Regions from separate parts of the Streptomyces sp. MMS24-W38 genome, predicted to be linked through region 1. Evidence: riboswitches for the same ligand, from Rfam matches in the RefSeq annotation. Region 1 holds a riboswitch; each other region holds the start of a gene.

Region 1 (5,357 bases):
TGGCCGTACCGGCGGCGATCTACGCGGCCGGCGCGGCAGGCTTCTTCGCGGTGCCGTACACGGTCCTCGTGTACCCACTGATCTTCACCTTCCTGCCCCGGCTGTGGTCGGTTTCGCACAAGCACGGCTATGTGACGACGTCCGACTTCGTGCGCGGGCGGTTCGGCTCCAAGGGGCTGTCGCTGGCGGTGGCGCTCACCGGCATCCTGGCGACGATGCCGTACATCGCGCTCCAACTGGTCGGCATCCAGGCGGTGCTGGACGTGATGGGGGTCGGCGGCGGGGAGAGCACCCACTGGTTCGTCAAGGACCTGCCGCTGCTGATCGCCTTCGGTGTGCTGGCGGCGTACACGTACTCGTCGGGTCTGCGGGCCCCCGCGCTGATCGCGTTCGTGAAGGACACGCTGATCTATCTCGTGATCGCGGTGGCGATCATCTACATCCCGATCAAGTTGGGCGGCTTCGACGCCGTCTTCGCCAAGGCGAGCGAGGCGTACAGCGAGACCAACCCGGCCACGGGCGCGCCGCGCGGTTCGCTGGTGCCGGGCGAGGCGGGGCAGTGGACTTACGCCACGCTGGCGTTGGGCTCGGCGCTCGCGCTGTTCATGTACCCGCACTCGATCACCGCGACGCTGTCCTCGCGCAGCCGTGAGGTGATCCGCCGCAACACCACGCTCCTGCCGCTGTACTCACTGATGCTGGGCCTGCTGGCGCTGCTCGGTTTCATGGCGATCGCGGCCGGGGTCGATGTCAGCAACGGGCAGCTGGCGATCCCGCAGTTGTTCGAGAACATGTTCCCGGACTGGTTCGCCGGTGTGGCCTTCGCGGCGATCGGCATCGGTGCGCTGGTGCCGGCAGCGATCATGTCGATCGCGGCCGCGAACCTGTTCACCCGCAACATCTACAAGGACTTCCTCAAGCCCGACGCGACACCGGCGCAGGAGACCAAGGTCTCCAAGGTGGTCTCGCTGCTGGTGAAGGTGGGTGCGCTGGTCTTCGTTCTCACCATGGACAAGACGGTCGCCATCAACTTCCAGCTGCTCGGCGGCATCTGGATCCTGCAGACCTTCCCCGCCCTGGTGGGCGGCCTGTTCACCCGCTGGTTCCACCGCTGGGCGCTGCTCGGCGGCTGGGCGGTCGGCATGATCTACGGCACGGTCGCGGCGTACGGGGTGGCCTCGCCGACGCAGAAGCACTTCGGCGGTTCGTCGGACGCGATCCCGGGCATCGGCGAGATCGGCTACATCGGTCTCACCGCGTTCGTGCTCAACGCCCTGGTGACGATCGCCCTGACGTTCGCCCTGAGGGCGGCCAAGGCCCCCGAGGGCATCGACGAGACCCGGCCGCAGGACTACACGGCGGACGCGGGCGACCCGGGTGTCAGCACGGAGCTGCCCCTGGACACGGCGGAGAGCAAGCACTGACGCCGTACAGGCGCGCTCGGGCAGCGTGCCGCCGGAGAAAAATCGGCGGCCCGCTGCCCCGCTCGTCGGGCACACTCGCACCATGGACACCATGATCCGGCCGGTGCAGCCCGACGAGTACAAGACGCTGGGTGAGATCACCGCGCAGGCCTATCTGGAGGACGGTCTGCTCGACTTCGGGGAGAACGACCCGTACCTCGGTGAGCTCAGGGACGTCGCCAAGCGGGCCGCCGCCGCCGAGGTGCTGGTCGCCGTGAACGGCGGCCAGGTGATCGGTGGAGTGACGTTCGTTCCGGACGGCGGGCCCATGGCCGACCTGGCCGGGCCCGGCGAGGCCGAGATCCGGATGCTCGTGGTCGCCCGTGCGGCCCGGGGCCGCGGAGTGGGGGAGGCCCTCGTCCGCACCTGTGTCGACCGGGCGCGGGCCGCGCAGGGGTGTGTGGGGGTCGTGCTGTCGACCCAGCGGATGATGCACTCCGCCCACCGCATCTACGAACGTCTCGGCTTCGCCCGCACCCCCGAGCGGGACTGGAACCCGGTTCCGCACCTGGACGACATCAACCTTCTCTCCTACACGTTGGCGTTCTGACCCCACCGCGACACAAGATATGGGTCCGCTGGCGGCACACGGCACAAGATGTATGCTCATACTTGCTGTCGCCGCAGGGGAATCCGGTGTGAATCCGGAACTGTCCCGCAACGGTGTACTTGTGCGTGTCCGCGTTTTCTGCGTTTTCCGCGTTTTCCGCGTTCCCGCACGGGCTTCAGTCCGAGGACCTGCCGACAGTGCGCCCGGCCGTCCGGTCCGGGTGCCTGACGTCCGGGCCTCGTGGAATGGGCCGGTGGACGCGAGGTGCGTGCGCGCGCCCGTGTGCTGCCCCCTGCCCTCGACGAGGCCCCGTGCCGAGCGAGGGAGAGCCCCACGTGACCATCGCGCCAGCCGATCCGGCTTCAGCGGTCGACGTGACCGACATGAGCGACGTGAGCGACGGCCCCGGTGCCGCGCTGCTGCGGACCCTGACCGAGCTGACCGCCGACCTCCAGGGCGCCGACCCCGGCCGGGTCGCCGCCGCCGCGCTGCGCGGCCGGTCCGCCCATGCGGACGAGACCGAGCTGCGGGAGCTGGCCACCGAGGCGGCGGCCGGGCTCATCTCCGAGGACCCCGCCTACTCCCGGCTCGCCGCACGACTGCTGACGCTCGGCATCCGTGCCGAGGCCGCCTCGCAGGGTGTCACGTCGTTCACCTCCTCGATCTCGACGGGACACCGCGAGGGCCTCGTCGCGGACCGGACCGCCGAGTTCGTCGTGCTGCACGCGGCCCGTCTCGACGCGCTGATCGACCCCGGCGCGGACGATCGTTTCGGCTACTTCGGCCTGCGCACCCTGCACAGCCGCTATCTGCTGCGGCATCCGGTCACCCGCAAGGTCGTCGAGACACCGCAGCACTTCCTGCTGCGGGTCGCCGCCGGTCTCGCCGAGAACGGCGCCCCCCGCTCGGTGGACGAAGTCGCCGCGCTGTACGGCCTGATGAGCCGCCTGGAGTACCTTCCCTCCTCCCCCACCCTGTTCAACTCCGGTACCCGACACCCCCAGATGTCGTCCTGCTACCTCCTCGACTCCCCCAAGGACGAGCTGGACTCCCTCTACGACCGCTACCACCAGGTGGCCCGCCTCTCCAAGCACGCCGGCGGCATCGGCCTGTCCTACTCCCGCGTCCGCTCGCGCGGTTCGCTGATCCGAGGCACCAACGGGCACTCAGGCGGCATCGTCCCGTTCCTGAAGACCCTGGACTCCTCGGTCGCCGCCGTGAACCAGGGCGGCCGGCGCAAGGGCGCGGCGGCTGTCTACCTGGAGACCTGGCACCCGGACGTCGAGGAGTTCCTGGAGCTGCGCGACAACACCGGTGAGGACGCCCGCCGCACGCACAACCTGAACCTCGCACACTGGGTGCCGGACGAGTTCATGCGCCGGGTCAGCGCCGACGCGCCGTGGTCGCTGTTCTCCCCGTCCGACGTCCCGGACCTGGTCGACCTGTGGGGCGAGGAGTTCGACGCGGCCTACCGGGCGGCCGAGGCTGCGGGTCTGGCGACGAAGACGCTCCCCGCGCGAGAGCTGTACGGGCGCATGATGCGCACCCTCGCCCAGACCGGCAACGGCTGGATGACCTTCAAGGACGCCGCCAACCGCACCGCCAACCAGACCGCCGAGCCGGGCCACGTCGTCCACTCGTCCAACCTGTGCACGGAGATCCTCGAGGTCACCAGTGACGGGGAGACGGCGGTCTGCAACCTGGGGTCGGTCAACCTCGGCGCGTTCGTCGACCGGGCGAACGGCGCCCTCGACTGGGAGCGGCTGGACACCACCGTCCGCACCGCCGTCACCTTCCTGGACCGGGTCGTCGACATCAACTTCTACCCGACCGAGCAGGCGCGCCGTTCCAACGCCCGCTGGCGCCCGGTGGGGCTGGGCGTGATGGGCCTCCAGGACGTCTTCTTCCAGCTCCGACTGCCCTTCGACTCCCCCGGGGCGAAGGCCCTCTCGGCCCGTATCGCCGAGCGGATCATGCTCGCCGCGTACGAGACGTCCGCCGGCCTCGCCGAGTCCCACGGCCCCCTGCCGGCCTGGGAGAAGACGCGTACGGCCCGGGGTGTCCTGCACCCCGACCACTACGGCGTGGAGGCGACCTGGCCCGAGCGGTGGGCCGCGCTGCGCGAGCGCATGGGCCGGGCCGGCCTGCGCAACTCGCTGCTCCTGGCGATCGCGCCGACCGCCACCATCGCCTCGATCGCGGGCGTGTACGAGTGCATCGAGCCGCAGGTGTCCAACCTGTTCAAGCGCGAGACGCTGTCCGGCGAGTTCCTCCAGGTCAACTCGTACCTGGTGAACGACCTGAAGCGGCTGGGCGTCTGGGACGCGCGGACCCGTGAGGCGCTGCGCGAGGCGGGTGGCTCGGTGCAGGACTTCACCTGGATCCCCGAGGAGGTGCGCGGGCTGTACCGCACCGCGTGGGAGATCCCGCAGCGTTCTCTGATCGACATGGCCGCCGACCGCACCCCGTTCCTGGACCAGTCGCAGTCGCTGAACCTGTTCATGGAGACGCCGACCATCGGCAAGCTCTCCTCGATGTACGCCTACGCCTGGAAGCGGGGCCTGAAGACCACGTACTACCTGCGCTCGCGCCCCGCGACCCGCATCGCCCGCGCGGCCCAGGGCCAGGCACAGGCGCACGCCCCCGTTCCCGCCCCCGTCCAGCAGCCGGCGTCCGACCCCGAAGCGGTCGCCTGCTCCCTTGAGAACCCCGAGTCCTGCGAGGCCTGCCAGTGATGTCCAGCACCGCCACCACCGCCCGAGCCCAGAACCTCCTCGACCCGGGCTTCGAACTCACCCTGCGCCCCATGCGCTACCCCGACTTCTACGAGCGCTACCGGGACGCCATCAAGAACACCTGGCACGTGGAGGAGGTCGACCTCCATTCGGACGTCGCCGACCTGGCGAAGCTCAGTCCGGAAGAGCAGCACCTGATCGGGCGGCTGGTGGCCTTCTTCGCCACCGGCGACTCGATCGTGGCCAACAACCTGGTGCTCACCCTCTACAAGCACATCAACTCCCCGGAAGCACGGCTGTATCTGTCCCGGCAGCTGTTCGAGGAGGCGGTGCACGTCCAGTTCTATCTGACCCTGCTGGACACCTATCTGCCCGACCCGGACGACCGGGCGGCGGCCTTCGCGGCCGTGGAGAACATCCCGTCCATCCGGGAGAAGGCCGAGTTCTGCTTCCGGTGGATGGACTCCGTCGAGAAGATCGATCGCCTGACGAACGAGGCCGACCGCCGTCGGTTCCTCCTCAACCTCATCTGCTTCGCGGCATGCATCGAAGGGCTCTTCTTCTACGGGGCCTTCGCCTACGTCTACTGGTTCCGCTCGCGCGGGCTGC
Region 2 (5,357 bases), 800 kb from region 1:
GGATCTCCGGGGCGTTGCGACGCCCCGGTACGCACCGCAGCGACGTCCTGGCGCCCTTCGCCCGAGGTGTCGCCTGCGTTTCGCCCCCCGTCCCGTTGCCCGCTGCACGCCAACGCAACAGCTTTGGAGAAAGAGAGCGAAGATGAGCGAGAACCGCGACCCGTTCAACCCGGCCGTGCCCGCCGGTGCCTACGACGACCTGCTCGCCCGGGTCCTTCCGCGAGCACGCCTGCAGCGTCCATGGGAAGAGGGCGACGGACCACTGCCGGCTCTGTTCGTCAGCCACGGCGCCCCACCGACCCTGGACGACTCCCTGTGGCTGGACGACCTGTTCACCTGGGCCCAGAGCATGCCCAAGCCGCGAGCCGTCGTCGTCGTCTCCGCGCACTGGGAGGATGCCCCGCTCGCCATGTCGAGCACCGGGCCCGGCACCCCCCTCTACTACGATTTCGGCGGCTTCCATCCCCGCTACTACACCCTGAAGTACCCCACACCCGACGCCACCGGCCTCGCCCGGCGCATCACCGTCACGCTCAGCGGCACCACCGTCCACCACACCGACCGTGGCCTGGACCACGGCGCCTTCATTCCGCTGATGGCCATGTACCCCGCCGCCGACGTCCCCGTCGTCCAGCTCAGCATGCCCAGCCTCGACCCCCGACTCCTGTTCACTCTCGGCCAACGTCTTCGCTCACTGCGCGAGGAAGGTGTCCTCGTCATCGGATCGGGCTTCATGACCCACAGCTTCACAGCCATGCGGTCACCCGGCGCCGCGGCACACACCCGGGCTTTCGACGAATGGGCCGCCGACGCCCTCGGCCGCGGCGACGTCGACGCCATGGCCGACTACCGCAACAAGGCACCCGGGGCCGCCGTCTCCCACCCCACCGCCGAGCACTTCGTTCCTCTCCTGCTCACCCTCGGAGCAGCCACCACGCCCGGCCAGTCCGCCACCACGGCCATCGACGGCACCAGGTACGGCAACTCCATACGATCCGTCCAGGTGGCCTGACCGCACCGACTGCTACAGGAGAGGACAGTGAGCATGTGAATCACCGGATGTCCCGGGCCTCTTGACCCGCACAGTGATGGACGCGCCAGGATGCCGGTGCCGGGATGTTCTCGCGGCCTCCCGACCCGCACTCCGACCGGCGGTGCTGTCCTTCCTCTCAGTGCCTGGCCTGAGACTCTGGCATTGGGCTCTTTCTGCACGCGAACATGAGCGTGCACGACAGCACGCCAAGCCGGCCGTGGCCGACCGCCGCGTCCTTCTGGTGGGCAGCGCGAACCTCACCGAATCCGGAGTGCGCAGAAACCCGCAAGCCGGCGTGCTCGTCACTGGCGGTGCCGCTCCGCAGAGGGCCGCCGAGCACATCCGGGAACTGCAGCGCCGGGGAATTCTGAGGCCCTTGCCGTGAGCCGGTCACCATCTGCCACACCACGGTGGCCGCACCCGGCGAGGCGGGGCCCGGCGATGTGGGGCTCGTGAACCGGCTTTCCGCGCGGGGCTGCCCAAGCCGGGGGTCATCCGCCGTCGGTGTGCTCCGCGGGCTCCGGGGACATCGCGATGAGCGCGGCCAGTTCCTCCGGCGTCCGGGGCCCGGCAGCCGCGTCGGCCGGCAGGCCCTGGGCGCGGAGAAGGCGCGCGGCCGCCACCCCCCACGGCAACCGCAACCCCGCCGCCGCGAGGAGGTCCGTACGGGCCAGCATCGTGGGCGCCGGGCCGGTGCGGGCACCCGACGGGGTGAGCAGGGCGGCGTCGTCGGCCCAGCGCAGGGCGAGGTCCACGTCGTGGGTGGCCATGACGACCGTGGTGCCGTTCGCGCGCAGCCCGTCGAGGGTGGCGAGCAGCCGCTCCTGGCCGTCGGGGTCGAGCCCCGCCGTCGGTTCGTCCAGGATCAGGACCCGGGGCCGCATGGCGACCGCGCCCGCGATCGCCGTCCGCTTGCGCTGCCCGTAGGACAGCAGGTGCGTGGGCCGGTCGGCGAGGGCGGTGATGTCCAGCGCCGCCAGCGCCTCCGTCACCCGCGCCCGCACCTCCGCGTCGGACAGCCCGAGATTCAGCGGTCCGAACGACACGTCCTGGCCCACGGACGCCGCGAACAGTTGGTCGTCGGGGTCCTGCACCACCAGCTGCACGGTCGTCCGCAGCCGGGTCAGCCCCTTGCGGTCGTACCGGACGGGTCGCCCCGCCACGGTCAACTCGCCCGCACCCGGCCGCAGTCCACCGCTCAGCAACCGCATCAGCGTCGTCTTGCCGCTGCCGTTGCGGCCCAGCAGGGCGAGCGCACGCCCCTCCCGCACCTCGAAGTCGAGGCCGGTGAGCACGGCCGGGCCGTCCTCGTACGCGAACGACGCGCCCCGCAGGGCGACCAGTGCGGGCCCGCTCATGACAGGGGTCCTTCCAGGACGAGGGTGAGGACGGCCAGCGCGACAAGCAGCACCACGCTCCCGGCCGTGAAACGGACGGAGACCCGGGCCTCCGGCACCAGCACGCGCAGCGTGCCGTCGTAGCCGCGTCCGGCGAGCCCCGTCTGCAGCCGCGCCGCCCGGTCGAAGGACCGGACGAACGCGGTCGCGCCGAGCCCGCCCAGCGAACGCCAGGTCGCCGCACGGGTGGTGTGCCCGAGCCGGGCCGCCTGCGCCTCCCGGACCCGGCGCACCGAGTCGAGCAGCAGGAAACTCATCCGGTACGTCACCAGCGCCACATCGACGAGGGGAGCGGGCACCCCGGCCCGTACCAGGCGCGGCAGCAGATCCGACATCGGCGTGGTGAAGGCGAACAGCAGCACCCCGAGGGAGGCCGCCGAGGTGCGCAGCAGCAACTCCCCGGCACGCAAAGGCCCGTCGTCGGCCCAGGCCACGAACCCTCCCGGCCCGCCCACCCGCACCAGCAGCGTGAGCGCCCCGGTCACGCAGAAGCCCAGCGGCACCCGGTAGGCACGCCACAGTCGCCGGCCCGGCACCCTGGCCGGGCCCAGCAGCACCGTGAGCGCGGTCAGCAGCACCAGGGCCGCTCCCGGCCAGGGCGGCAGCGAGATCGCCAGCACGGTGAGCCCCAGCCCGAGCACGGCCTTGTCCACGGGATGACGGCGGCGCCAGCGACTGCTGTGCGCCGCCGCGTCGATCGGCAGCACGGGGGATCAGCCCCCGGGACCCGCGGGGGCCGCGTCCTCGGCGTCCGCCTCGGTGCCGACCCCTCGCGCCCGTTCCGCCCCCTGCCGGCGCCCCCGCCGCAGCCCGAAGTAGTACGCGAGCACGCCCGCGCCGATCGCCGCCTGGAGGGCGAACAGCGCCGACTCGATCTCCCCGGACGGCGGTTCGTACAGCGGCGAGAACCACGGCTCGTAATCCGGGTCGATCTCGGTGATCGCTGTCTCCGCCTCCGCGTCGGCGCCCGCGAACGGCTCCTCCTTGTGGTCGCCGAGCCCAAGGGCCAGCGGCACCACGGCGAGCACGGCCACCAGAAGCAGCAACAGGGAGTTGATCTTCGCGTCACGGCTCATCGGGCCACCGCCTCGCCCGCGCCCGCCGACTTCTTCCCGATCCCGGCCACCAGCACCCCGAGCCGGGTCAGTTCGCCCTTGCTGGACTGCACCAGCATGCGCATCACCAGCACCGTCAGCAGCCCCTCGCTCACCGCGAGCGGGATCTGCGTGACGGCGAAGATGGAGCCGAACTTGCCGAGCGCGCCCAGGAATCCGCTGCCCGGGTCGGGGAAGGCGAGCGCCAACTGCACACTCGTCACGCAGTACGTCGACAGGTCGGCGACGAACGCTCCGCAGAACACCGCGGCCATCAGCGGCGCCCCGTACCGCCGCGCCAGCCGGTAGACCCCGTACCCCGCCCACGGCCCGACGACCGCCATCGAGAAGACGTTGGCGCCGAGCGTGGTCAGCCCGCCGTGGGCGAGCAACAGGGCCTGGAACAGCAGGGTGATGGTGCCCAGCACCGCCATGACCGGCGGCCGGAACAGGATGGCGCCCAGCCCGGTGCCGGTGGGATGGGAGCAACTCCCGGTCACCGAGGGAAGTTTCAGTGCGGACAGAACGAAGGTGAACGCTCCCGACGCCCCCAGCAGCAGCGTGCTCTCGGGATGTTCCCTGACCTCACGGGTGAGCGACCGGGCTCCGTGGACGACGAACGGCGCCGACGCGACGCCCCAGGCGACCGCGTGCGCCGGCGGTAGAAAACCCTCGGCTATGTGCATGGCTCAGCAGACCCTCTCCAGCACCTCGTGGATGGTTGACGCGCCTTGGCCGGTCTCCTGGCTGACGGGTACCACCGCCCGTGCTCCGCCTTCCCGGGTCCGAGGTGGACCCAGTGGCTGCCTTTCGGTCCTGTCGAGGGGACAGGGCCTGGGGCCGGAGCCGGACTTCCCGATCACAGTGGCGAGGGCCGCACCGGCATCACACCGGATTTCCCGTTCACCAAGGCGAGGCGACACTAGACCCCGTCCCGGCCCGCTGACAAGCAGTCCCCGGGGGCGCGCGGACGGCGCTCCGCGGCTCGCGCCCCGCGGACCCGGCCCGCCGAAGCGCGGGAATGAGGGGAGGGGGTCCTGGGCAGAACTCTGCTGCAACTAATATGCAACAACGAGATCCGGGCAGCAAAGGTGTGAGACTCGATGACGACCCGACGAATAAAGGGTGCCGCCCTCGCGGCGACCATGGCCGCCGCGGTCGCCGCGTGCTCGGCGCCCGGCGGCGGCACGGACGGCGCCGCGGGCGGCGGGTCCGCCGACTCCGTGGTGATCGGGGTCGGCTCCGAGCCGGACACCTTGAGCCCGCTCCTCGGCTACGGCAAGGACGGCAACTCCAAGATCTTCGACGGGCTGCTCGCCCGGGACGCCGACCTGGAACTCGAGCCCGCCCTCGCGAAGGCGCTCCCCGAGGTCGCCGACGACGGCCGCACCTACACCTACACCCTGCGCCCCGGCGTGAAGTTCAGCGACGGCGAATCCCTCACCGCCGAAGACGTCGTCTACACGTACGAAACGGTCCTCGACGACAAGACCAACAACACCGCCAAGAGCGAACTCGACGCCGTCAAGGAGGTCCGGGCGGACGGCGACGACAAGGTCGTCTTCACCCTCAAGTACCCCTACGCCGCCTTCCCGGCCCGCACCGTCCTGCCCATCGTCCCCGAGCACGTCGCCGGCGAGCAGGACCCCAACACCGGCGCCTTCAACACCGAGCCGATCGGCACCGGACCGTACGTCCTCACCGGCTGGAGCAAGGGCGAGAAGCTCACCTTCAAGGCCAACCCGGACTACTGGGGCGGCGCCCCGAAGGTGAAGAAGCTCACCATGGCGATCATCGCCGACGACGACGTCCGCGCCACCCGGCTGCGCTCCG
Region 3 (5,357 bases), 4.1 Mb from region 1:
GCGGTGACTCCTCAGGTAGTGGGCTGAGCGGGCAGGAGACGGTCGAAGAGCAGCTGTACGGCGCCGGTCTCCGGATGCGGGACGCGATGCGCCCGCACGCCGAAGACCTCGGCCAGCAGCTCGGGGGTGAGCACGTCGTGCGGAGCGCCGGAGGCGACGATCCGGCCGCCGTCGATGACATGGAGCAGGTCGCAGTGGAGCGCGGCGAGGTTGAGATCGTGCAGCGCGGTGAGCACCGTCAGCCCGCTGCCACGCACCAGGGCGAGCACTTCCAGCTGCTGGGCGATGTCCAGGTGGTTGGTGGGCTCGTCGAGCACCAGCACCCGGGGTCGCTGGGCGAGCGCCCGGGCAATCAGGACCCGCTGCCTCTCGCCGCCGGAGAGGGTGAGGAAGCCACGGTCGGCGAGGTGGCCGGCGCCGACCCCCGCCAGCGCGGCCTCGCACGCCCCGCGGTCCTCATCGGTGGCCCGGGCCGCCGACCGTTGGTGCGGCAACCGTCCCATCGCCACGACCTCGGCGACCGTGAAATCGAATTCGGTGACCGACTCCTGGGGCAGTGCGGCCACCCGACGGGCACTTTCACGCGCACTCATGGCGTACAGGTCCTCACCGCCGAGCCGGACCGTACCGGCCGAGGGACGCAGCGCCCGGTAGACACAGCGCAACAGGGTCGATTTCCCGCTGCCGTTGGGCCCGACCAGACCGACCAGCTGCCCCTCGGCCGCCCCCAGCGTGACCTCTTCCACCAGCCGGGCACCCTCGGACTCGACGGTCAGTGCGTCGACGTCGACCCGCATCACATGCCTCCGAAGGTGTAGGAACGGCGGCGCATCAGCAGGACGAAACACGGCACGCCGATGGCCGCGGTCAGGACGCCCACCGGCAGTTCGACCGGTGCGAGCACCACGCGGGACAGGATGTCCACCCAGACCAGCAGGACGGCTCCGGCGAGCGGTGCGACGGCCAGCAGCCGCCGGTGGTCGGCGCCGACGAGCATCCGTACGGCGTGCGGAACCATCAGCCCGACGAAGCCGATCGCCCCACTCACCGCCACCACCGCCCCCGTGACGGCCGCGGAGACCAGGAACAGCTCCTTGCGCAGCCTCCCCGGGTCCACCCCCAGCGCGGCGGCCGTCTCGTCGCCCATGGCCAGGGCGTTCAGACGGCGCGCCGACCACGCGAGGTGGACGAGGCCGCCGAGCACCGCCCCCGCGGCGATCGGAACGGAGGCCCAATCGGCGCCGCCGAGGCTGCCGAGCAGCCACATCATCGCGGAACGAGCCGCCTCACCGCGCTCGGCCGCGAACACCATGAACGTGGTGACGGCCGAGAAACCGTAGAACATCGCGGTGCCCGTCAGAACAAGTCGCAGCGGGCTCAGGCCGCGAGGGGTACGGGCGATCGCGTACACCAGCACCATGGCCACAAGCGCGGAGAGGAACGCCGCCGTGGACAGGGCCCAGACGCCGAGCGCGCCGAAGGCTCCGAAGATGAGCACGGCGTTGGCACCCACGGCCGCACCCGAGGAGATGCCCAGCACGTACGGGTCGGCGAGCGCGTTGCGGACCATGGCCTGCACCGCGACGCCGATGGCCGACAGCCCGGCCCCGACGATCGCGGCCAGCACGGCCCGGGGAAAGCGCAGCTCCCAGACGATGGTGTACGCCGGCACCTGGCCGGGGGTTATGGACCCGCCCGTCGACCCGGCCCACAGATGGTGCAGCACCTCGCCCCAGGAGATCCCCGACGCCCCGATCCCCACCCCGCAGACGAGGGACACGGGCAGAGCGGCGCCCAGGCCGATCAGGAGAAGGGGCAGTGGAACGCGCCGGGGGGACGCGACCCCGGCTCCGGTACGGGGCGTGTGCGCGGGCTTGGCAGGTTCGGTTTCGAGGGTGGTGGCCACGGGCGGGTCGCTTTCGCCTCAGGCCGTGCCCCTGCGCAACAGAAGGAGCGGCCCCGGGCGCGGGGCGCCCTGCGCAGCACCTCTTCGCAGTCCACGGCGATTGACAGGAGCCTTCGCACCGCGGGTGATCGGGCTTGCGGGACCTCGGACGGGCTCCGCCTACCGTTGCGGGTCAGCGCCGGAATTCGACCGGACTTCCCCCGCGGGGCACGTGCAGCTTAGCCTGCCCACCAGGACACCCCCGCCGGTGGTGGCGGAGATCACCTTCCGCCGGGGTGGCCTGGAACTCTCACCGGACTTCTGTATCTGTCCTGGTCAACGGCCTGGCGGTGGGGAGTGCCGCTACAGGATCCCCGGCAGGGTCGAGCTGGTTCCGCGGTGCCGGGGTGCGCAGGACGTCGAACTCGTTGCCCTCGGGGTCGGCCGTGACCACCCAGCTCCGGTCTGAGCCCTGGCCCACGCCCACCTTGGCGGCGCCGAGGCCGAGCAGCCTGGTCACCTCGTCCTCGGTGCTGCCGTCGATCGGGCTGACGTCGAGGTGCAACCGGTTCTTCACGGTCTTGCCCTCGGGCACCCGGATGAACAGCGGGGTGGGCGGCATCTGGCGGGCGCGAACATCCTGGACGGTCGGCGCCCAGGAGCCGATCCCGACCTCGCCCTCGCTCCGGTCGATCACCTCGAAGTCCAGGACCTCGCACCAGAAGGCCGCGAGCCTCTCCGGATCGTGGCAGTCAACGGCCGGCTCGGTGAACCTACTTGTCATGACTCTCCCAGTCGGTGCTGTCGTCTGTTCACGACCGCTCAGGCTGGCCAAGAGGTGAGCGCGGCGTCTGGTCGCAGCCATTCGTCGAGGGCTGCTGCCAACCGGGAAGCAGCAGCCTGACGACTCCCCGAACGCTCTGTCCCACGGCCCGGCCAGGCGATAGAGTCCGGATGTGCGTTGATCTTCCGGGCGGCGGCCATGTGCAGCCGCAGACGGTGCCGGGCGCCTCCCGTACCAGGGGCCGCCCCAGCAGGCATACCCGTCATCACCTCACCGGAGATCCACCCCATGACTGCTCAGCAGCCTCTCGCCCACGACGCGTTCGTCGAACTCGCCGCCGCTGATCCAGCAGTCGTCGGCCTCGTCCTCAAAGGTTCCCGAGCCCACGACGGCATGATCACAGCACACTCCGACCACGACCTTTACGTGGTCATCGCCGATGACGCCACGACCGATCTCACCCGGTTCACGGGCCACCGCACCGCCCTGCTCGACCTCGTCATCGTCTCCCTCACCGAGTTCCGTGCAGCCGGGATGCCCGGTTCTGAACGCTACGGCCTCGCCCGTGCCCAGGTCCTGCTCGACCGGCTCGACGGAGGCATCGCCCGAATCCTCGCCGACAAGGCTCGGCTGCGTGCCGATGAGGCGTTCCAGGACTCCAGCGGCTGGCTCGACGCCTATGCCAACTCTCTCTACCGCTCCGTCAAGAACCACCGGGACGGCCAGGTTCTCGCCGCTCGCCTCGATGCCGCCGACAGCACTCGGTTTCTGCTGGAGCTGCTCTTCGCTCTCGACCGTCGCCCCCGCCCCTACAACAAGTACCTGGAGTGGGAGCTCGCCCGACACCCACTGCCGGGCTGGGACAGTGACATGCTGCTCCGTGCCGTGGACCGCGTCTCGGCGACAGGCGACGTACCCCTGCAGCGGCACCTGTTCACCCTGGTCGAGGCGGCGGCCCGAGAGGCCGGACACGGCGAGGTGCTGGACGCGTGGGGCGAGGACCTTGAGCTCATGCGACCGCGATAAAGGAACGAAGAGACTCCCTGCCGAGGTAGGTGTGTTCCGCCCGTGGCTCAGGCACGGGGAGTCCGGCAGGTCGAGCGTGAGCTGGAGCTGGAGGCGGGCGCGTGGGAACACATGGTGGAACTCGATCCTGGCTCCGCTGCTCGTCGGCTGGTCGCTGAGGGCGATGGGCGCCCGGGACCGGCTCATCCCCCGCGCCCCTGCGCGTCCGCCGGTCGGGCGCCGAGGGCGCGGGAGATGCCGCGCGCGGCCGTGCGGACCACGGGGAGGTGGGACCGGGCGGCGGCGTCAGGTCGAGGACCGCTCACAGGTCGAGGACGAGGCGGGGCAGGCGGCCCGGGAGACGCAGATCATCATGGTGTCGTTCGCGGCCTGCTCGTCGGGGGTGAGGAGGGAGTCGCGGTGGTCCACGGTGCCCTCGAGCACCGGCGTCTCGCAGGTACCACAGGTGCCCTCGCGGCATGAGGACAGCACCTGCACACCCGCCTGCTCGACGGCCTCCAGCACCGAGACACCGGGCGGCACCGTCACGGTGCGGCCGCTGCCGGCCAGCTCGACCTCGAACTCCTCCTCCGTGGCGGCAGGTTGCAGGTTCTGGGGGGCGAACCGCTCGGTGTGCAGGGCGGCGTGCGGCCCGGCCGACGTCGCCGGGCGGCAGGAACCACAGTCGGTGATCCCGGATGCCCGCGCCCGGACCCCGCTCTCGGGTCCGGGCGCGGGCCCGTCGCCGGGCCGTGTCGGGCCGGGAGTCGCGGCCGGGGGTCGCGGCCGGTTCAGGAGACGGCGCCGGCCGTCCCGCCGCCGCCGGTGGCGACGCCACCGATCGGCTTGGGCGCGGAGAAGGGAGGCGTGTCCTGTCGGCACGTCGTTCCGACCGGCGGGAGGGTGCCGTCGATCAGGTAGCGGCTCTCGTGTGCCTTGACGCAGCTGCTGGGGTTGATCAACGCGGTGTGCCCGTAGCCGTCGTTGGTGAGCAGACGGGCGTTGGCCAGTTCTTTGACCATGGCCTGCGCGTTCGAGTAGGGAGTGGCGGGGTCGTAGGCGGTACCGACCACCAGGACGGGGTGTGCCGTCGGCTTGTTCCACGGACCGCGGTAGCGGTCGGCGGCGACCGCGGGCCAGGTGGCGCACCCCGCGGCGGCCCAGGTCCAGAAGCGTCCGGCGTCGCCCGCACGAGCGGCGCTGTCCTCCTCCATGGCGTGGTAGACACCGGGGTCACGCGGGTTGGGGCTGTCGCCGCAGAGCACCGCGGCACCCTGTTCCTGGCCCAGGTACGGGTTCGGGTTCGGGACCGCTGGCGGGGGCGGGAGCGGGGCCGACTCCGGGACGCGGCCCCGCCACAGGTCCTGCAGCCGGCCGGCGAGGTCCGTCCACCCCGGGTGGACGACGTAGAGGCTGCTCACCGCGTCGGCGACCGTGCCGGCGTAGGTCCACGCGCCCACGGGCTGCTTCCGGAGCCGCTGCATCAGCTGGTCGAACTTGGTCCGGGTCGCTTTCGGGCTGCCGGCGGAGAAGGCGCAGTGGGCGGTGCTGGTGGACCCGCACAGGTCGAGGAACCTGTCCAGGGTCGCTGCCGCGCTGCCGTCCGAGCCCATGCGCAGGAACGTCGTGAGCCGAGGGTCGTCGGACGCGTGATTCGTCCAGGCCTGCGGGTCGATGTCGCTG
Region 4 (5,357 bases), 3.4 Mb from region 1:
GGCAGCAGTCCGAGCCCGTCGACGTGCCCGGCGCGGCTTTCGACCTCGTCCTCGATGTGCTCGCCGAGGATCTGGTAGCCCCCGCAGATCCCCAGTACGGGCCGACCCTCGGCAGCCCGCCGTTTCAGGGCGTCCGCCAGCCCCCGCTCGCGCAGCCACTGAAGGGCCCGCACGGTTCCGCGGGTCCCCGGCAGGACGACGAGGTCGGCGTCTGCCAGTTCCTCGGGCCGGTCCACGAACCGCACGACGACGCCCGGTTCGGCGGCCAGCGCGTCCACGTCCGTGAAGTTGGACATCAGCGGCACCGCGCACACGGCGACCCGCAGCACGTCCTCACCGACCGGCGGGGCGACGGCCGACTCCCGCACGGCGCCGCGCAGGGACACGGCCAGCCCGTCCTCCTCGTCGATGCCGAGCCCGTGCCGGAAGGGCAGTACGCCGTACGTGTGCCGCCCGGTCAGGCCGTGCAGCATGTCGAGGCCCGGCTCCAGCAGCGTCACGTCGCCCCGGAACTTGTTCACCAGGAACCCGGCGACCAGCGCCTGGTCCTCGGGGGAGAGCAGGGCGACGGTGCCGAAGAAGGAGGCGAAGACCCCGCCGCGGTCGATGTCGCCGACGACGAGGACGGGGAGCCCGGCGTTCCTGGCGATCCCCATGTTCACGATGTCGGTGCGCCGCAGGTTGATCTCGGCCGGGCTCCCGGCCCCCTCACAGACCACCGCGTCATACGTGCCCCGCAACTGTGCGAGGCAGTCCAGCACCGTGCCCAGCAACTGCTGTTGCCGTCCGCCGTGGTAGCCGCGCGCGCTCAGCTCGCCGACCGGCTTGCCCAGCAGCACCACCTGGCTGCTCCGCTCGCCGCCCGGCTTGAGCAGCACGGGGTTCATCAGTGCGGTCGGCTCGACCCGGCAGGCCTGGGCCTGCATGGCCTGCGCCCGCCCGATCTCGGCGCCCTCGCGCGTCACGAACGAGTTCAGCGACATGTTCTGCGCCTTGAACGGCGCGACCTTGACGCCCTGCCGTACCAGCCACCGGCAGATCCCGGCGGTCACGACGCTCTTGCCGGCGTCCGAGGTGGTACCGGCGACCAGCAGCCCCCCACCACTCATGACCTGCGCCCCTTCCCGACGATCCGCGCGGCGACGATCCGCGCGGCGGCACCGACGCCGAGCGCCAGCCAGCCGACGCGCCGCGAGAGCCGTACCGCCCTTTCGATGTCCGCCACGGCCACGGGACGGCCGGCGCCGCCCAGGACGGGCCGGTGTTCGACCCGCCCGGCGTAGGACAGCGTTCCGCCGAGCCGCACGCCGAGCGCGCCCGCGAAGGACGCCTCCACGGGGCCGGCGTTGGGGCTGGGGTGCTTCGCGGCATCCGCACGCCACGCCCGGACGGCGCCCCGCGGGTCCGGCCCGGCGACCGCGGCGAGTACGGCGGTCAGCCGCGCCCCGGGCCACCCGGTGACGTCGTCGAGGCGGGCGGAGGCCCAGCCGTAGCGCCGGTACCGGGGGGACTTGTGGCCGACCATGGCGTCCAGGGTGTTGACGGCCCGGAACCCGAGCAGTCCCGGCACCCCGGCGACGGCGCCCCACACCAGGGCGCCCACCACGGCGTCGGAGGTGTTCTCGGCGACGGACTCCACCACCGCGCGGGCGATCCCGTCGGCGTCCAGCGCCTGCGGGTCCCGCCCGCACAGGTGCGGCAGCCGCGCCCGCGCCGCATCGAGGTCCCCGGCCTGAAGGGCCTGCCCGATGGTGCGGGCCTCGGCCGCCAGCGACGTCCCGCCGACGACGGCCCAGGTGGCGGCGCCGGTCAGGGCGACCGAGGCGGCGGGGGAGGACCGTACGCACCGGGTGGCAAGGCTCCCCAGGGCGACGGCCCCGCCGACGCAGACGGCGGTGTGCAACGCGCCCCGGCCGCGGTCGTCCCGCCACAGCATCCGTTCCACGGCAGCCGCGGCCCGCCCGAAAGCGGCGACCGGATGTCCCTGGCGGGGATCGCCGAGGAGCAGGTCGCCGAGGAGGCCGGCGGCGGCGCCGTACGCGAACTCGCGATCGGCACCCATGGGTTCAGCCGGTGGGGGATCCGGTGGAAACGTCCGCCCCGAGCCGGGGTGGGGCGTCGCTGGTCGACCTCGACGGGCAGCCGGGCATGGCGATATGTCCTCACTCAGGGTGTCCGCGCCCTGGTTCGACGAGACCGGCGGTGAGAGTTCCTGGCTCCCGGGGTGTTCACCCCGGTGACAGTGGCGGGACCGCGCCGGACTTCCACCGGCTTCCTCTCCTGCCGCCGCATTGGCATCGGGCAGTCCACCACGGTCCGGAAGAACCGTCAACCTGCCTTTGACCTGCGAGGCTGAAGTGTGCTGAGGCCCACAGAGGGGTTCCGGTGGGGGAACGCGAACGGGCGGTGCGGGGCGCGAAGCCCCGCACCGCCCGTCGGACGGAGACGGCTCTGATCAGGCCGTGATCAGGTCAGGATCAGGCCATGATCAGATAGATCCCGTACGCCACTGCCGCCGTGCAGGCCGCGAAGCAGGCGTAGGCGCCGGTGACCGCCAGGGCCGCGGACCGGCCCTGGGCCGCGGCCCGCTCGTGGCGGGACAGGCCGACGATGCCGAGGGTGAACAGGGCCACCAGGGCCACGGTGACCACGAGGCTGACGCCGAAGACGGAACCGAGGGCCGCCCAGTCGATCTTCATGGTGCTCTTCTTCCTTCGTACCGGGGCGCGGTCAGACGGTGGTCTTGGCGGCCGGGTCGGTGGCGGCCGGGGCCGGGATGGTGGCCGAGAGGTCTTCGGCCGGGCTGCCGGCCGGGGGCGGGGTCACCGCGGCCATGGCGGCGGTCACCACGCCGGCCGGCTCCTCGGCGGTGGCGGCCGAACCGTCGGCGGCATCGTGGTCGTTGACGTTGGTGTGGTCGACGACCTCCCGCCGGGAGATCTTCCAGATCGCCGCGCTGGAGGCGACCAGGAAGACGGCGACGACGGCGGTGCCCCAGCTGCCGGCCCGGCAGACCAGCTCGGCGATGGCCCCGACCAGGGCCGCCGCCGGCAGCGTCAGGCCCCAGGCGACGAACATCCGGGTGGCCGTCGACCAGCGGACGACACCGCCCGTGCGGCCCAGGCCCGCACCCATCACGGCACCGGAGACCGAGTGCGTGGTGGAGAGGGAGAAACCGAGGTGGGAGGAGGCCAGGATGACCGTCGCGGCGCTGGTCTGGGCGGCGAAGCCCTGCTGCGGCTGGAGGTCCGTCAGGCCCTTGCCCATCGTGCGGATGATGCGCCAGCCGCCGAGGTAGGTGCCGAGCGCGATGGCGACGCCCGCGGACACGATGACCCACAGGGGCGGGTCGGAGTCCGGGGCGAGGGTGCCGCCGGCGACCAGGGCCAGGGTGATGATGCCCATCGTCTTCTGCGCGTCGTTGGTGCCGTGGGCCAGCGAGACGAGGCCGGCGGAGGCGATCTGACCCGCCCGGTAGCCCTTCTCGGACGCCTTGCCGTCGGCCTTCTTGCCCAGACGGTAGGTCAGCCGCGTCGCGAACATCGCGGCGAGGCCGGCGACCAGCGGCGCGGCGATCGCGGGGATCAGCACCTTGGTGACCAGGGCGTCACCGTGCACCGCGCCGAAGCCCGCCGAGGCGACGGTGGCGCCGATCAGACCGCCCATCAGGGCGTGCGAGGAGCTGGACGGCAGACCGACCAGCCAGGTCAGGAGGTTCCAGAGGATCGCGCCGACCAGTGCGGCGAAGATGACCTCGGGACGGATGCCGGCCTCGTCGACGAGGCCTTTGGAGATCGTGTTGGCGACCTCCACGGAGAGGAAGGCGCCCACCAGGTTCAGTGCGGCGGACATGGCCACCGCGACCTTGGGCTTGAGGGCACCGGTCGAAATGGTTGTCGCCATCGCGTTCGCGGTGTCGTGGAAACCGTTCGTGAAATCGAACGCGAGTGCGGTTACCACCACAATCGCGAGGATCAGCGAGAAGCTTTCCATTTACCCAGGCAATCGTTCGAAGTCATTGGCGCGTTGAACGTAGGTAACCTGAGTGAACGGAAGATGAACTGGGATGGGCGTCGGGATGACCGTGATGGGTGTGGCCGCTCCGTCGGACGGTCGTACGTCCACCACGGCCCGCCCGTGGCGGTGCGGCTGAAGGGCCGTGCTCCGTCGACGGGCGTTCGCGGCCGACCGCGGAGCCGTTGAAGAGACCTTCGTCACCCGGCAGGATCACGGCATGACCGAGCAGCGACGGGACGTGAGTGACGAGGAGACGCGCGCCTGGACCGGCCTCGTCGAGGCCGCCCGCCGGACCGTCTCCGACGGGCTCGTCGTCGGCACCTCCGGAAACGTCTCGGTGCGGGTCGGCTCGACCGTGCTGGTCACACCGTCGGGAGTGCCCTACGACCGGCTGACCCCGCACGACGTGACCGGTGTCGACCTCACCGGCCGGCAGGTCCTCGGCACCCTGGTCCCGACCAGCGAGCTGCCCATGCATCTCGCGGTGTACCGCACGACCGGAGCCCGCGCCGTGGTGCACACGCACGCCGTGCACGCGACGGCGGTCTCCACGCTCGTCGACGAACTCCCGCTCGTCCACTACATGGCCGCCGCGCTCGGCGGGCCCGTCCGGGTCGCCCCGTACGCGACGTACGGCACCGACGAGTTGGCCGAGCACATGCTGCGCGCCCTCGACGGCCGCACCGGCTGCCTCCTTCAGAACCACGGCACCCTCACCCACGGCACCACCCTCGACCAGGCCTATGACCGCACCGCCCAGCTGGAGTGGATGTGCAGGCTCTGGCTGACCGCCTCGTCCGTCCCGGGCCGCTCCCCGGCCCTCCTGTCGCCCGACCAGCTGGCGGAGGTCGCGGACCGCCTGCGGGGCTACGGGCAGCGCGACTGAGTCTCACTTCGGGCGGGACGTCCACTGGCCGGGTGACCGCTCCGCCGGGACACTGGGTTCCGTGCGCACTGTCAGAGCGACGGCCGCTGCCGTCACCGCCGTGATAGGTGCCGGAGCCGCCGCGGTGGCGGCCGGCCGGCTCGCCAGCGACGCGGCCCTCAAGGCGCCGCCGGGCAGACCGCTGCCCACCGAGCCCCGGCTCACCGTGCACGCCACCGCCGCCGGCCAGGTCAGCCTCACCCGGGATCTCGCCACGCTGCGCCCCGGCCGCTACGGCCTCACCGGTGACGATTCCCACGCGGTCGTCGGCCCCGTGCTGGAAGGCCTGTCGGACTCCGCCGACACCGTCGTACGCCGTCTCGAACGCGTCGTGCGGGGCAACCTGAAGCCCGGCGACCGGGCGTGGCTCACCCCGAACCTGTACGTGGGAGACCCGGGCACCGCACTGGGCCTG

Evidence for each region. A riboswitch is a leader RNA that binds a small molecule or an ion and turns the genes downstream of it on or off. The one in region 1 is predicted to bind cobalamin.
Region 2: it holds a riboswitch for cobalamin, as region 1 does, so the genes downstream of both, AC6F7H_RS03700 (energy-coupling factor ABC transporter permease) here and AC6F7H_RS07210 (ribonucleoside-diphosphate reductase subunit alpha) in region 1, are expected to answer to the same signal.
Region 3: it holds a riboswitch for cobalamin, as region 1 does, so the genes downstream of both, AC6F7H_RS26300 (FecCD family ABC transporter permease) here and AC6F7H_RS07210 (ribonucleoside-diphosphate reductase subunit alpha) in region 1, are expected to answer to the same signal.
Region 4: it holds a riboswitch for cobalamin, as region 1 does, so the genes downstream of both, AC6F7H_RS23050 (cobalamin biosynthesis protein) here and AC6F7H_RS07210 (ribonucleoside-diphosphate reductase subunit alpha) in region 1, are expected to answer to the same signal.

Annotation. Positions count from the first base shown of each region.
Region 1 covers NZ_JCBCPP010000001.1:1,874,719-1,880,075, forward strand. Annotated here, with positions in the region: gene mctP (monocarboxylate uptake permease MctP) at 1-1,424, shown strand, start outside; gene AC6F7H_RS07205 (GNAT family N-acetyltransferase) at 1,507-2,013, shown strand; cobalamin riboswitch at 2,029-2,223, shown strand; gene AC6F7H_RS07210 (ribonucleoside-diphosphate reductase subunit alpha) at 2,349-4,748, shown strand; gene AC6F7H_RS07215 (ribonucleotide-diphosphate reductase subunit beta) at 4,748-5,357, shown strand, end outside.
Region 2 covers NZ_JCBCPP010000001.1:1,072,021-1,077,377, reverse strand. Annotated here, with positions in the region: gene AC6F7H_RS03725 (DODA-type extradiol aromatic ring-opening family dioxygenase) at 143-1,012, shown strand; gene AC6F7H_RS03720 (phospholipase D-like domain-containing protein) at 1,089-1,418, shown strand; gene AC6F7H_RS03715 (energy-coupling factor ABC transporter ATP-binding protein) at 1,525-2,391, opposite strand; gene cbiQ (cobalt ECF transporter T component CbiQ) at 2,388-3,137, opposite strand; gene AC6F7H_RS03705 (energy-coupling factor ABC transporter substrate-binding protein) at 3,144-3,506, opposite strand; gene AC6F7H_RS03700 (energy-coupling factor ABC transporter permease) at 3,503-4,210, opposite strand; cobalamin riboswitch at 4,241-4,450, opposite strand; gene AC6F7H_RS03695 (ABC transporter substrate-binding protein) at 4,628-5,357, shown strand, end outside.
Region 3 covers NZ_JCBCPP010000001.1:5,997,002-6,002,358, reverse strand. Annotated here, with positions in the region: gene AC6F7H_RS26305 (ABC transporter ATP-binding protein) at 12-797, opposite strand; gene AC6F7H_RS26300 (FecCD family ABC transporter permease) at 797-1,906, opposite strand; cobalamin riboswitch at 2,009-2,129, opposite strand; gene AC6F7H_RS26295 (VOC family protein) at 2,196-2,669, opposite strand; gene AC6F7H_RS26290 (hypothetical protein) at 2,958-3,695, shown strand; partial or broken gene AC6F7H_RS26285 (2Fe-2S iron-sulfur cluster-binding protein) at 3,997-4,325, opposite strand; gene AC6F7H_RS26280 (alpha/beta hydrolase) at 4,466-5,357, opposite strand, start outside.
Region 4 covers NZ_JCBCPP010000001.1:5,291,193-5,296,549, forward strand. Annotated here, with positions in the region: gene AC6F7H_RS23045 (cobyric acid synthase) at 1-1,109, opposite strand, end outside; gene AC6F7H_RS23050 (cobalamin biosynthesis protein) at 1,106-2,062, opposite strand; cobalamin riboswitch at 2,188-2,326, opposite strand; gene AC6F7H_RS23055 (hypothetical protein) at 2,478-2,699, opposite strand; gene AC6F7H_RS23060 (inorganic phosphate transporter) at 2,731-3,993, opposite strand; gene AC6F7H_RS23065 (class II aldolase/adducin family protein) at 4,235-4,903, shown strand; gene AC6F7H_RS23070 (alpha/beta hydrolase) at 4,965-5,357, shown strand, end outside.